DNA from 2 places in the Dactylosporangium sp. CS-047395 genome. Region 1 is predicted to be linked to the other one. Evidence: riboswitches for the same ligand, from Rfam matches in the RefSeq annotation. Region 1 holds a riboswitch; the other holds the start of a gene.

The links. A riboswitch is a leader RNA that binds a small molecule or an ion and turns the genes downstream of it on or off. The one in region 1 is predicted to bind glycine.
Region 2: linked by a shared signal. The riboswitch ahead of gcvP (aminomethyl-transferring glycine dehydrogenase) and the one ahead of ACQP00_RS40460 (L-serine ammonia-lyase) in region 1 are both predicted to bind glycine.

Annotation. Positions count from the first base shown of each region.
Region 1 is NZ_CP192015.1:8,665,908-8,670,896, reverse strand. Features, by position in the region: gene ACQP00_RS40475 (sugar kinase) at 1-441, shown strand, start outside; gene ACQP00_RS40470 (LLM class flavin-dependent oxidoreductase) at 438-1,376, opposite strand; gene ACQP00_RS40465 (LLM class flavin-dependent oxidoreductase) at 1,376-2,200, opposite strand; glycine riboswitch at 2,370-2,462, shown strand; glycine riboswitch at 2,463-2,561, shown strand; gene ACQP00_RS40460 (L-serine ammonia-lyase) at 2,590-3,930, shown strand; gene ACQP00_RS40455 (MMPL family transporter) at 3,947-4,989, shown strand, end outside.
Region 2 is NZ_CP192015.1:7,718,676-7,723,664, reverse strand. Features, by position in the region: gene ACQP00_RS36415 (class I SAM-dependent methyltransferase) at 1,676-2,338, opposite strand; gene ACQP00_RS36410 (hypothetical protein) at 2,331-2,636, opposite strand; glycine riboswitch at 2,661-2,759, shown strand; gene gcvP (aminomethyl-transferring glycine dehydrogenase) at 2,837-4,989, shown strand, end outside.

The DNA.
Region 1 (4,989 bases):
GAGGAGGACTTCACCGCCTGCCTCGGCCTGGAGGTCCCCGACACCGACATCCACACCGGCGCGCTCGACTCGGCCAACTTCCGCACGATGATCACCGCGGCGGTCAAGGCGTACCCGAACTTCCAGGTCGTCGCGACCACCCTGCGCGGCGTGCACACGGCCACGGTCAACGACTGGGGCGCGATCGCGTGGGCCGGCGGGGAGTTCGCCGAGGCCACCCACCGCCCGGCCCTGGAGATCCTGGACCGGGTCGGCGGCGGCGACAGCTTCGCCTCGGGGCTCATCTACGGGCTGATGACCTTCGGCGATGTAGCGACGGCGGTCGAGTACGGCGCCGCCCACGGCGCGCTTGCCATGACGACCCCTGGCGACACCTCGATGGCAAGCCTCAAGGAGGTAGAGGCCCTGGTCAAGGGCGCCGGCGCCCGCGTGCAGCGCTAACCCAGGACTTGCGCCAACCGGGGCAGCGCGGCGAGCGGGTCGGGCTCGGCCGGGACCATGACCACGCTCGTCGCGCCGGCGGCGTGGCGGGCGGCGATCTGGGCGCGGACCTCGTCGGGGGTGCCGGCCAGGGACAGCTCCCGCACCCAGGCGTCGGGCAGGGTGGCGGCGAACGCCTCCCGGCTCGGCGCCTCCCGGCGGTGCCGGGCCAGGTCGTCGGCGAAGGGCAGCGGGGCCAGGTGCGGGGCCCAGTCCGGCTCGCCGATCCAGACCAGCCCCGGCCGCACGAGGTCGCGCGCGGTTGCCCCGTCGTCGGCGACCACCGCGACGTCGTACGTGATGACCTGCGCCCCGGCGGTGAGGCGGGCGACGGCGCCGGCGATGTACGGGGGCGCCGCCGGTTCGGCCAGCAGCAGCCCGTCGGAGACCTCGCCCGCCACGGCGATGGACTTCGGGCCGCGGACGCCGAGGACCACAGGGGGTACCAGCGAAGGCTGTTCGATGGTGACGCCCTCGACCCGGACGTAGCGGCCGGCGGGCGGGCCCGGCTCGCCGCGCAGCAGGGTGCGCACGGCGACGGTGAACTCGCGCAGGAGGGTCAGCGGGCTTGCCGGGTGGGCGCCGACCGAGCGCATCCAGGCCGGCATGCCGTGGCCGATGCCGGCGATCAACCGGCCCGGGAACAGCTGCGCGAGGGTGGCCAGCTCCATCGCGGCGAAGGCGGCGTTGCGGGCGCCCGCGGGGAGGATGCCGATGCCGACCACGATCCTTTCGGTGGCCGCCAGCACCGCGCCGGCCTGCGCCACGCCGCCGCGGAAGCCGAGGTCCTCGACCACCCACAGCTCGTCGAAGCCGAGCTCCTCGGCCCGGCGGGCGTAGGCCAGCACCCGATCCGCGGGCAGGTCCCGCGGCAACATCACGCCGATACGCGCCATCACGACAGCTTCGCATGCCGGGCGAGGAGCTCGATCTGGCCGGGGTCGTCGCCCCAGCAGTACAGGATCAGCTCGTCGGCGCCGAACTCCCGGTAGGCGGCCACGGTCTCGGCCAGCTGCCCGGGGTCGCTGATCGGCTCGCCCCAGCCCTCGCGGCCGGTGAAGGCGTAGTACGCGGCGGCCGCCCCGCGGGCCCGATCGAGCGACGCCGGCGTGGCCGCGTTCACCTGGCAGACCAGCCGGGGCCGGCCCGCGCGACCGGCGGCCCGCCACTGCTCCTGGACCGTGTCGACCAGCTTTCCGGCCCACTGCAGCGGCGCCGCGCACAGGAAGCCGGCCTCGAAGCGGGCCACCCGGGCCAGGGCGGCCGGGGCGAAGCCGCCGATGAGCAGCGGCGGAGCGGCGGACGGGCCGATGGGCGTCGTCGGGTACGGCGCCCCGCCCCAGATCGCCCGCAGGTCGCCCAGCATCCGGTCCATCACCGCGCCGCGCTGGGAGAGTGGCACGCCCGCGGCCGCGTGGTCGTCCGCGCGCCCGCCGACGCCGACGCCGAGCCGGAACCGGCCGCCGGACATCAGCTGGAGGGTGGCCGCCTGCTTGGCCAGCAGGGCCGTGCCGCGCAGCGGGGCCAGCAGGACCTCGGTCTGCAGCCGGATGCGCGTGGTGGCCCCGGCCAGCAGGGCGAGCGCGACGAGCGGTTCGGGGTTGTCGTAGGCGAGCCGGTCCAGCAGCGCGACGCTCGCGAAACCGGCGGCTTCGGCGCGGCGGGCCCAGTCGAGCAGCCGCGGCGGGTCGCTGACGGGCAGGCCAAGACCAAGTTCCATGATTCGGTACTCCCTGAAGGTGGGCAGCAGGCATCCAGTGCTGTCGCCACCTCCTCCTCGCGACTTACGCGAGGTCCCGCCCCCATCTGCGACGTGTCTCCACGGGGGCGGAATCCGGAGTTCCGCGGATCAGTGTACCGTCGGCCTGACAACCGCATAGCACGCCGCATCACCTGCGACGGGAGAGTCCTCTGGCAACAGGGGCGCCGAAGGAGCAACTCCTCCCCGGGAATCTCTCAGGCCCACGTACCGCCGCGGGTAGGCGACTCTGAAAAGCCGGGACGCCGCGTCCCGCGCCCACGGTGCAAACCGCCCACCACGGCGGTGAAGCTCTCAGGCATTCGATGACAGAGCGGGGAGGCCCACCCTCGACACCAGGGGAGCCTTCCGTGACGCTCAGCGCCTTCGACCTGTACTCCATCGGCATCGGCCCGTCCAGCTCGCACACCGTCGGGCCGATGCGCGCCGGCCGCCGCTTCGCCGCCCGCCTGGCCGACGACGGGCTGCTGCCGCGGGTCGGGCGGGTCAAGGCCGAGCTGTTCGGGTCGCTCGGGGCGACCGGGCACGGGCACGGCTCGCCCAAGGCGGTCCTGCTCGGCCTGGAGGGCGCCGACCCGGCCACCGTGGACACCGAGGCCGAGGCGGGGCGCGACGGGCGGATCGCGCTCCTCGGCGAGCACGCCATCGCCTTCGATCCAGACGCCGATCTTGTACTGCACCGTCGCCGCAGCCTCCCCGAGCACCCCAACGGCATGCGGTTCACCGCGTGGGACGGTGCGGGGGAGGAGTTGCTGGCCCGCACGTACTTCTCGGTCGGCGGCGGTTTCGTGGTCGGACCGGACGGGGTGATCGCCGAGGCCGACGTGCCGCTGAAGTTCCCGTTCACGACCGGCGGCGAGCTGCTCGCCCACTGCGAGGGGCGCTCGATCTCGGACGTGATGCTGGCCAACGAGCTGTCCTGGCGCTCGGAGCCCGCGATCCGGGCCGAACTCCTGCACATCTGGTCGGTGATGCAGGAGTGCGTGCACAACGGCTGCACCCGCCCGGAGGGCGTCCTGCCCGGGGGTTTGCAAGTTCGCCGGCGGGCGCCTCGACTTCACGCCGACTTGTCGCACAAATCGGACATGTCCGACCCGCTGCACGTCATGGACTGGCTCAACCTGTACGCCCTGGCCGTCAACGAGGAGAACGCCTCCGGCGGCCGGGTCGTCACCGCGCCCACCAACGGCGCCGCCGGCATCATCCCGGCCGTCCTGCACTACTACACGCGGTTCGTGCCGGGCGCCGACGACGACGGCGTGGTCCGGTTCCTGCTCGCCGCCGCGGCCGTCGGGATCATCATCAAGGGCAATGCCTCGATCTCCGGCGCCGAGGTCGGCTGCCAGGGCGAGGTCGGCTCGGCCTGCGCCATGGCCGCGGCCGGGCTGTGCGAGGCCCTCGGCGGCAGCCCCGGCCAGGTCGAGAACGCGGCCGAGATCGGCCTCGAGCACAACCTCGGCCTGACCTGCGACCCGGTCGGCGGCCTGGTGCAGATCCCGTGCATCGAGCGCAACGCGATCGCCAGCGTCAAGGCGGTCAACGCGGCCCGGCTCGCCCTCAACGGCGACGGCGCCCACCACGTCACCCTCGACAAAGTGGTCAAGACCATGCGCGAGACCGGCCGCGACATGTCCGTGAAGTACAAGGAGACCGCCCGAGGAGGGCTGGCCGTCACCGTGATCGAGTGCTAGTGAGAAGCTTTCGGGCATGGCACTGGGCGTGGTGGCGCGCATCGGACGGTTCTGCTTCCGGCACCGCTGGTCGGTGATCGGCCTCTGGCTGGTCGTGGTCGTGCTCGGCGGGCTCAGCTTCGGGCCCGTGTTCTCGGCGATCGCGGACCCGAGCAACCCGAAGCACGTCGAGTCGATCGACGGCATGGATGCCATCGCCACCGGTAACGACTCCAGCGGCACGGTCATCGGGCTGCTCGACGACGTCGACCCGAAGGCGCCCGCGGTGAAGTCGGCCGTCGACGCCGCCGCGGCCGACCTGACCGGGGCGTCCGGCGTGACCTCGGTGGCCACCCCGTTCTCGGTTCCCGCGGCGCAGGCCCCGGCCTACCTGGCCACCGACGGCCACGGCCTGATCGTGGTCGTCACGCTGGACAAGCTCGAGAACAGCGAGCGCTCCGACGTCCTGGACACGCTGCGGAGCCGGCTGCACCGGATCGACGCCGATCTGGCCGCTTCCGGTGTACCGCAGGCCACCGTCGAGGTCGGCGGCAGCCCGATCCTCAACGCCGACGTGCGCGGCACGCTGCAGCAGGACATCGGCCGGGCCGAGCTGATCTCGCTGCCGCTCACCCTGGTCGTGCTCGTGTTCGTCTTCGGCGGCCTGGTCGCGGCCGGGCTGCCGGTGCTCGCCGCGGTCGTCTCGATCGCCGCTGCCATGCCGCTGCTGTGGCTGTTCAGCCGGGTCACCGACCTCGACCAGAACGTCGTCACCGTGTGTACTCTGCTCGGCCTCGGCCTGTCGATCGACTACGGCCTGCTGCTCGTGGCCCGGTACCGCGAGGAGGTCGCCGCCGGCTTCGAGCCCCCGGAGGCGATCGGGCGGGCCTGGGCGACGGCCGGGCGCACCATCTTCTTCAGCGCCCTGACCGTGGCCGCCGCCCTGACCGGCCTGATGATGTTCTCGGTCCACCAGCTCAGCGCGCTCGGCGCCGGCGGCGTGTCGATCGCCGTGGTGGCCATGCTGGCCGCGCTGACCTTCACCGCAGCCCTGATCGGCGTGCTGCACAAGCGCATCCG
Region 2 (4,989 bases), 950 kb from region 1:
CTCCGGCGACCCCGACGACTCCTCGCGCGGCGCGGCGGCCTCGTTCGAGTTCCTGCACAACACCTTCGGCGAGTTCCTCACCGCCGACCTGATCCTGCGCCGGATCGTCCTGCTCGCCTCCCAGATCCACGTGTACGGCACGAGCCCGCTGCTGGCCGCCGACCTCTCCGCCAAGCTCGCCGACCCGGGCGACGCCTGCTACGCCGCGCTCGCCTTCGAGGCGCTGCACCACCGCCCGCTGGTCGCCCAGATGCTGCACGAGTGGCTGCCGCACCGCCTCGCGGCCGCGGACCTGTCCCCGGCGGACTTCACGGCGGCGCTGCACGCCGTGGTGGAGCGGCAGCTGTTCCTTGCCCTGCACGCCGCCCCGCCGCGCTGGTTCACCGAGGGGGCCGCACGGGCGCCCTATCCGGCCCTGCCGCTGCTGGGTTCCCTTTCGGTGTACAGCCTGAATCTCGTCGTGCTCAGCGCGGTCCTCGGCGGGATCGCCGTGGCGGACACCCCTTCCGACGACGCGACCTCGGACTGGGCGCGGCTCACCTCGCTGTGGCGCTCCTGGTTCCCGTCGAAGTCCCTGCTCGGCCTGGCCGGCGTCATTCACGGCACCCGGAACGGAACGACCGTCGAATTCCACCGCGCGACCGGCGTCGAGTACGGCGGGCCGGAGGTGGCGCGGGACGCGGTGTACGAGGCCGCCGTGGTCGCGGTCGGGCTGGCCGACGACCTGACCGCGGGGCTGGCCACGTATCTGGTCGGCCGCTCCGAGCCGGGCGGCCACGTGATGATGCGGCGGGCCCTGGACTTCCTGGACGCTGCGGGCTTCGACACGCACTGGGAGCGGCTGGCGCTGGACGTGCGCGAGGGTGGGGTGCTGCCGCCGAACCTGGACATCGTGCCGAACTCGGCGTTCGCCGATGCCGTCCTGCTGGCCGGCTCCCAGGCGTTGCCGGAGGTCTGGGAGGCTCCGGGCACGCTCGCCGAGCTCGAGCGCCTGCCGCCGGTCGACGCCGGCACGCTGATCGGCGTGACGGCGGCTACGAACCAGCTCTGGCTGATGAACCAGCTCAGGCTGGTCTCCCGGCGGGACGAGCCGCTGCGCTCGCCGGTCGCGGGGCCCTCCTGCGCGCCGCGCGGTACGGCAACGCCTGGCCGGACCCGCCAGAGCTGGCCCTCGGCGGGGCCACCCTCGAGGCCGCAGTCCAGTACGCGCTCATCCTCGCGCAGGCGGGCCGGGACCTCGACGCCGTCGATCGGACGATCGCCGGGCTCATCGGTGTGCCCGAGCGTGTCGCCGCGCTGCCCGAGGAGACCTGGCTGGAGCTGCTGCGCCTCCTCGACCGCCTCCCACACTCGGCGGCCGCGCTGCTCGACGCCGTGGCCGGGTCCGCGGATGAGCGTCACGTCCTGGCCCGGCTCGTCGTGGACCCGCGGGCCTGGACCGACGACAACTGGGCCGCGTACGACGTCGTCGGCCAGGCCGGGGCCGCGGTGCTCGCCGTGCTGCTCCGGGCGGCCCGTCGGCACGGCACCGCGCAGGCATTCGTCGAGTTCCTGGAGCACCCGGCCGACGACCTCCGGCCCGGCATCCGGCGCCGGCTCGGTCTCGCGGCGGAGCCGTCCGGGCACGACCCCGATCTGCCCGGTGACCTGGAGTGGTTGTTGCGGGAGCTCGGCGCTAGCGGAACAGCGCGATCGTGAAGTCGCCGCCGTCCGGGTGGTAGCTGTGGTCGATCCGCCAGCGGGTGGTGAGGGCGGCGGCGAAGCGGGCCAGGACGGCCGGGTCGGCGTACAGCTCGTCGGCCGCTCGCGCCTCCGGGGGGCGCTGGGCGCTGAGGAAGGTGACGGCCGCGGCTCGGCGGGAAATGTCGTACGCGTGTTCTAAAATGCTGAGGTAGTAGAGGGGATCGGCCGGATCGGCGAACTGGAAGATCCCGCTGGCGAACACGAAGTCGTAGCGGCCGCCGGGGGCCTGGCCCGGTGGGAGCAGCGACACCTCGGGGACGCCGCGGGACTCGGCCAGGGCGACCATCCGCGGGTCCAGGTCGACGCCGGTGTAGTCCAGCGGGAGGTGCATGGCGCGGAGGTGGAAGAACAGGTCGCCGGGGCCGCAGCCCCAGTCGAGGACGGTGCCGCCGGCGTAGTCCGCGGTGCGGGTGAGGGCGTCGAAGCGGGCGCGCTGCAGTTCGGCGCTGCCCCAGCCGGCGACGCGCCACGACGGGCCGTCGAGGCCGGCGTGGAAGGCGGCGATCGTCTCGGCCCGCCCGGTCCGGGCTCGATCCGGCCCGTCGTGGTCGGCGCCGTCGTGGTCGGGGCCGTCGTGGTCGGGGGAGTCAGGCATCGAGGGGCTCCGCGCGGTTCAGGATCTCGTCGACGGTTTCGGACGGGTGAGGCCGGTCGGCGCGCCTTCGGTCGCTTGGGTTGCCTCGCCGGTCGGGCTGCCGGGCGGCGAGCTGCCATGCGGACCGCTCGGGACGCGGGGCCGGCGCAGGTGTGCGAGGCTGGTTCTCGGACCAGGACGCGGCCACCGGAACCTGAAGCACATCCCGCCGGTCGGAGTTCGAACCCGGGCCGGGTGCGCGGGAGCCGGCGATCGCCGAGGAGATCGTGTGCTTCGCCACGATGGTCAAGTCCTGCACAGTTGGTAGGGTAGGACTGCCGGCAATACCCGTGCGGGAGAGATCGCTGGGCAGGAACACAGCGACGCCGAAGGGGCAAATCCTCCCCGGAACCTCTCAGGCACAAAGGACCGCATCGGGTTGGCACCTCTGGAGTAAGCGACAGAGGGGGAGGACGCGCATCCGTCCGCCCCTGTCCGCGACCCAGAGAGTGTGGCTATATGTCCAATTTTGCCGCGCGGCACATCGGCCCCAGCGCCGACGAGCAGGCCCGCATGCTCAAGACCGTCGGGTACGAGACGGTCGAAGAGCTCATGAGCGCCGCCATCCCCGGCTCGATCCGGTGGCACCAGCCGCTCGAGCTTCCGCCGGCCGCGTCCGAGGCTGAGGTGCTCGCCGAGCTGCGGGCGCTCGCGGCGGCGAACCGGCCGCTCGTGTCGATGATCGGCGTCGGGTACTACGGGACGCACACCCCGCCCGTGATCGTGCGCAACGTGCTCGAGGACCCGGCGTGGTACACGGCCTACACACCGTACCAACCGGAAATCTCTCAGGGGCGGCTCGAAGCGCTGCTGAACTTCCAGACCGTCGTGGCCGACCTGACCGGGCTGCCCGTCGCCGGTGCGTCGCTGCTGGACGAGGCGACCGCGGCCGCGGAGGCGATGACGCTCGCGCGGCGCTCCTCCAAGGTCAAGGCCGACGTGTACGTCGTGGACGCCGACGTCCTGCCGCAGACGCTCGCCGTCATCCGGACCCGGGCCGAGCCGCTCGGCATCGAGGTGCGGGTGCTCGAGCTGGGCGCCGAGGAGCTGCCGGAGGCGTTCTTCGGGCTGCACCTGCAGTACCCGGGCGCGTCCGGGGCGGTCCGCGACCACGAGGCGCTCGTCGCGCTGGCCCACGAGCGGGGCGCGATCGTCACCGTCGCCGCCGACCTGCTGGCCCTGTGCGTGCTGCGCGAGCCGGGCGCGATCGGCGCGGACGTCGCCGTCGGCAGCGCCCAGCGCCTCGGCGTGCCGATGGGCTTCGGCGGCCCGCACGCCGGGTACATCTCGGTCCGCCAGGGCCTCGAGCGCACCCTGCCCGGCCGGCTCGTCGGCGTGTCGAAGGACGCGGGCGGCGCCCCGGCCTACCGCCTCGCGCTGCAGACCCGCGAGCAGCACATCCGCCGCGAGAAGGCGACCAGCAACATCTGCACCGCGCAGGTGCTGCTCGCCGTCACCTCCAGCATGTACGCGGTCTACCACGGCCCCGACGGGCTGCGGGAGATCGCGGCGCGCACCCACGACATGGCCGTCCGGCTGGCCGCGGGGCTGCGCGCGGGCGGGATCACCGTCGAGCACGGTGCCTTCTTCGACACGATTTCCGCGGTTGTACCGTCCGGTGCCGACGCCGTCGTCGCCGCAGCCGCGGAGCGCGGGATCAACCTGCGGCGCGTCGACGCCGACCGGATCGGGATCGCCTGCGACGAGACGACCACCTTCGGCCACCTGCGCGACGTGCTCGCCGCGTTCGGTCTCGGGCACGCCGACGTCACCGGGCTCGACACCACCGACGCGGTCCCGGCCGAGCTGCGCCGCGCGTCGTCCTACCTGACGCACCCGGTGTTCTCCAGCCACCGCTCGGAGACGGCGATGCTGCGGTACCTGCGCAAGCTCTCGGACAAGGACTACGCGCTCGACCGCGGCATGATCCCGCTGGGCTCCTGCACCATGAAGCTCAACGCGACGGCCGAGATGGAGCCGATCACCTGGCCCGAGTTCGCCGACGTGCACCCGTTCGCGCCGGTCGAGCAGACCCAGGGGTACCGCCGGCTGATCGCGGACCTCGAGCGCTGGCTGGCCGAGGTCACCGGGTACGACGCCGTGAGCCTGCAGCCCAACGCCGGGTCGCAGGGGGAGCTGGCGGGGTTGCTGGCGATCAGGGGGTACCACCTGGATCGCGGTGACACCGAACGGGACATGTGCCTGATCCCGTCGAGCGCCCACGGCACCAACGCGGCGAGCGCGGTCATGGCCGGCATGCGGGTCGCGGTGGTGGCCTGCGACGAGCTCGGCAACGTCGACCTCGCCGACCTGGACCGGAAGATCGAGCAGCACCGCGACCGGCTCGCCGCGATCATGGTGACGTACCCGTCGACGCACGGCGTGTACGAGACCGCGATCGCGGAGCTGTGCGGCAAGGTCCACGCGGCCGGCGGGCAGGTCTACGTCGACGGCGCGAACCTCAACGCGCTGCTCGGCTTCGCCAAGCCCGGCAAGTTCGGCGCGGACGTGTCGCACCTGAACCTGCACAAGACGTTCTGCATCCCGCACGGCGGCGGCGGCCCGGGCGTCGGGCCGGTGGCGGTCCGCGCGCACCTGGCGAAGTACCTGCC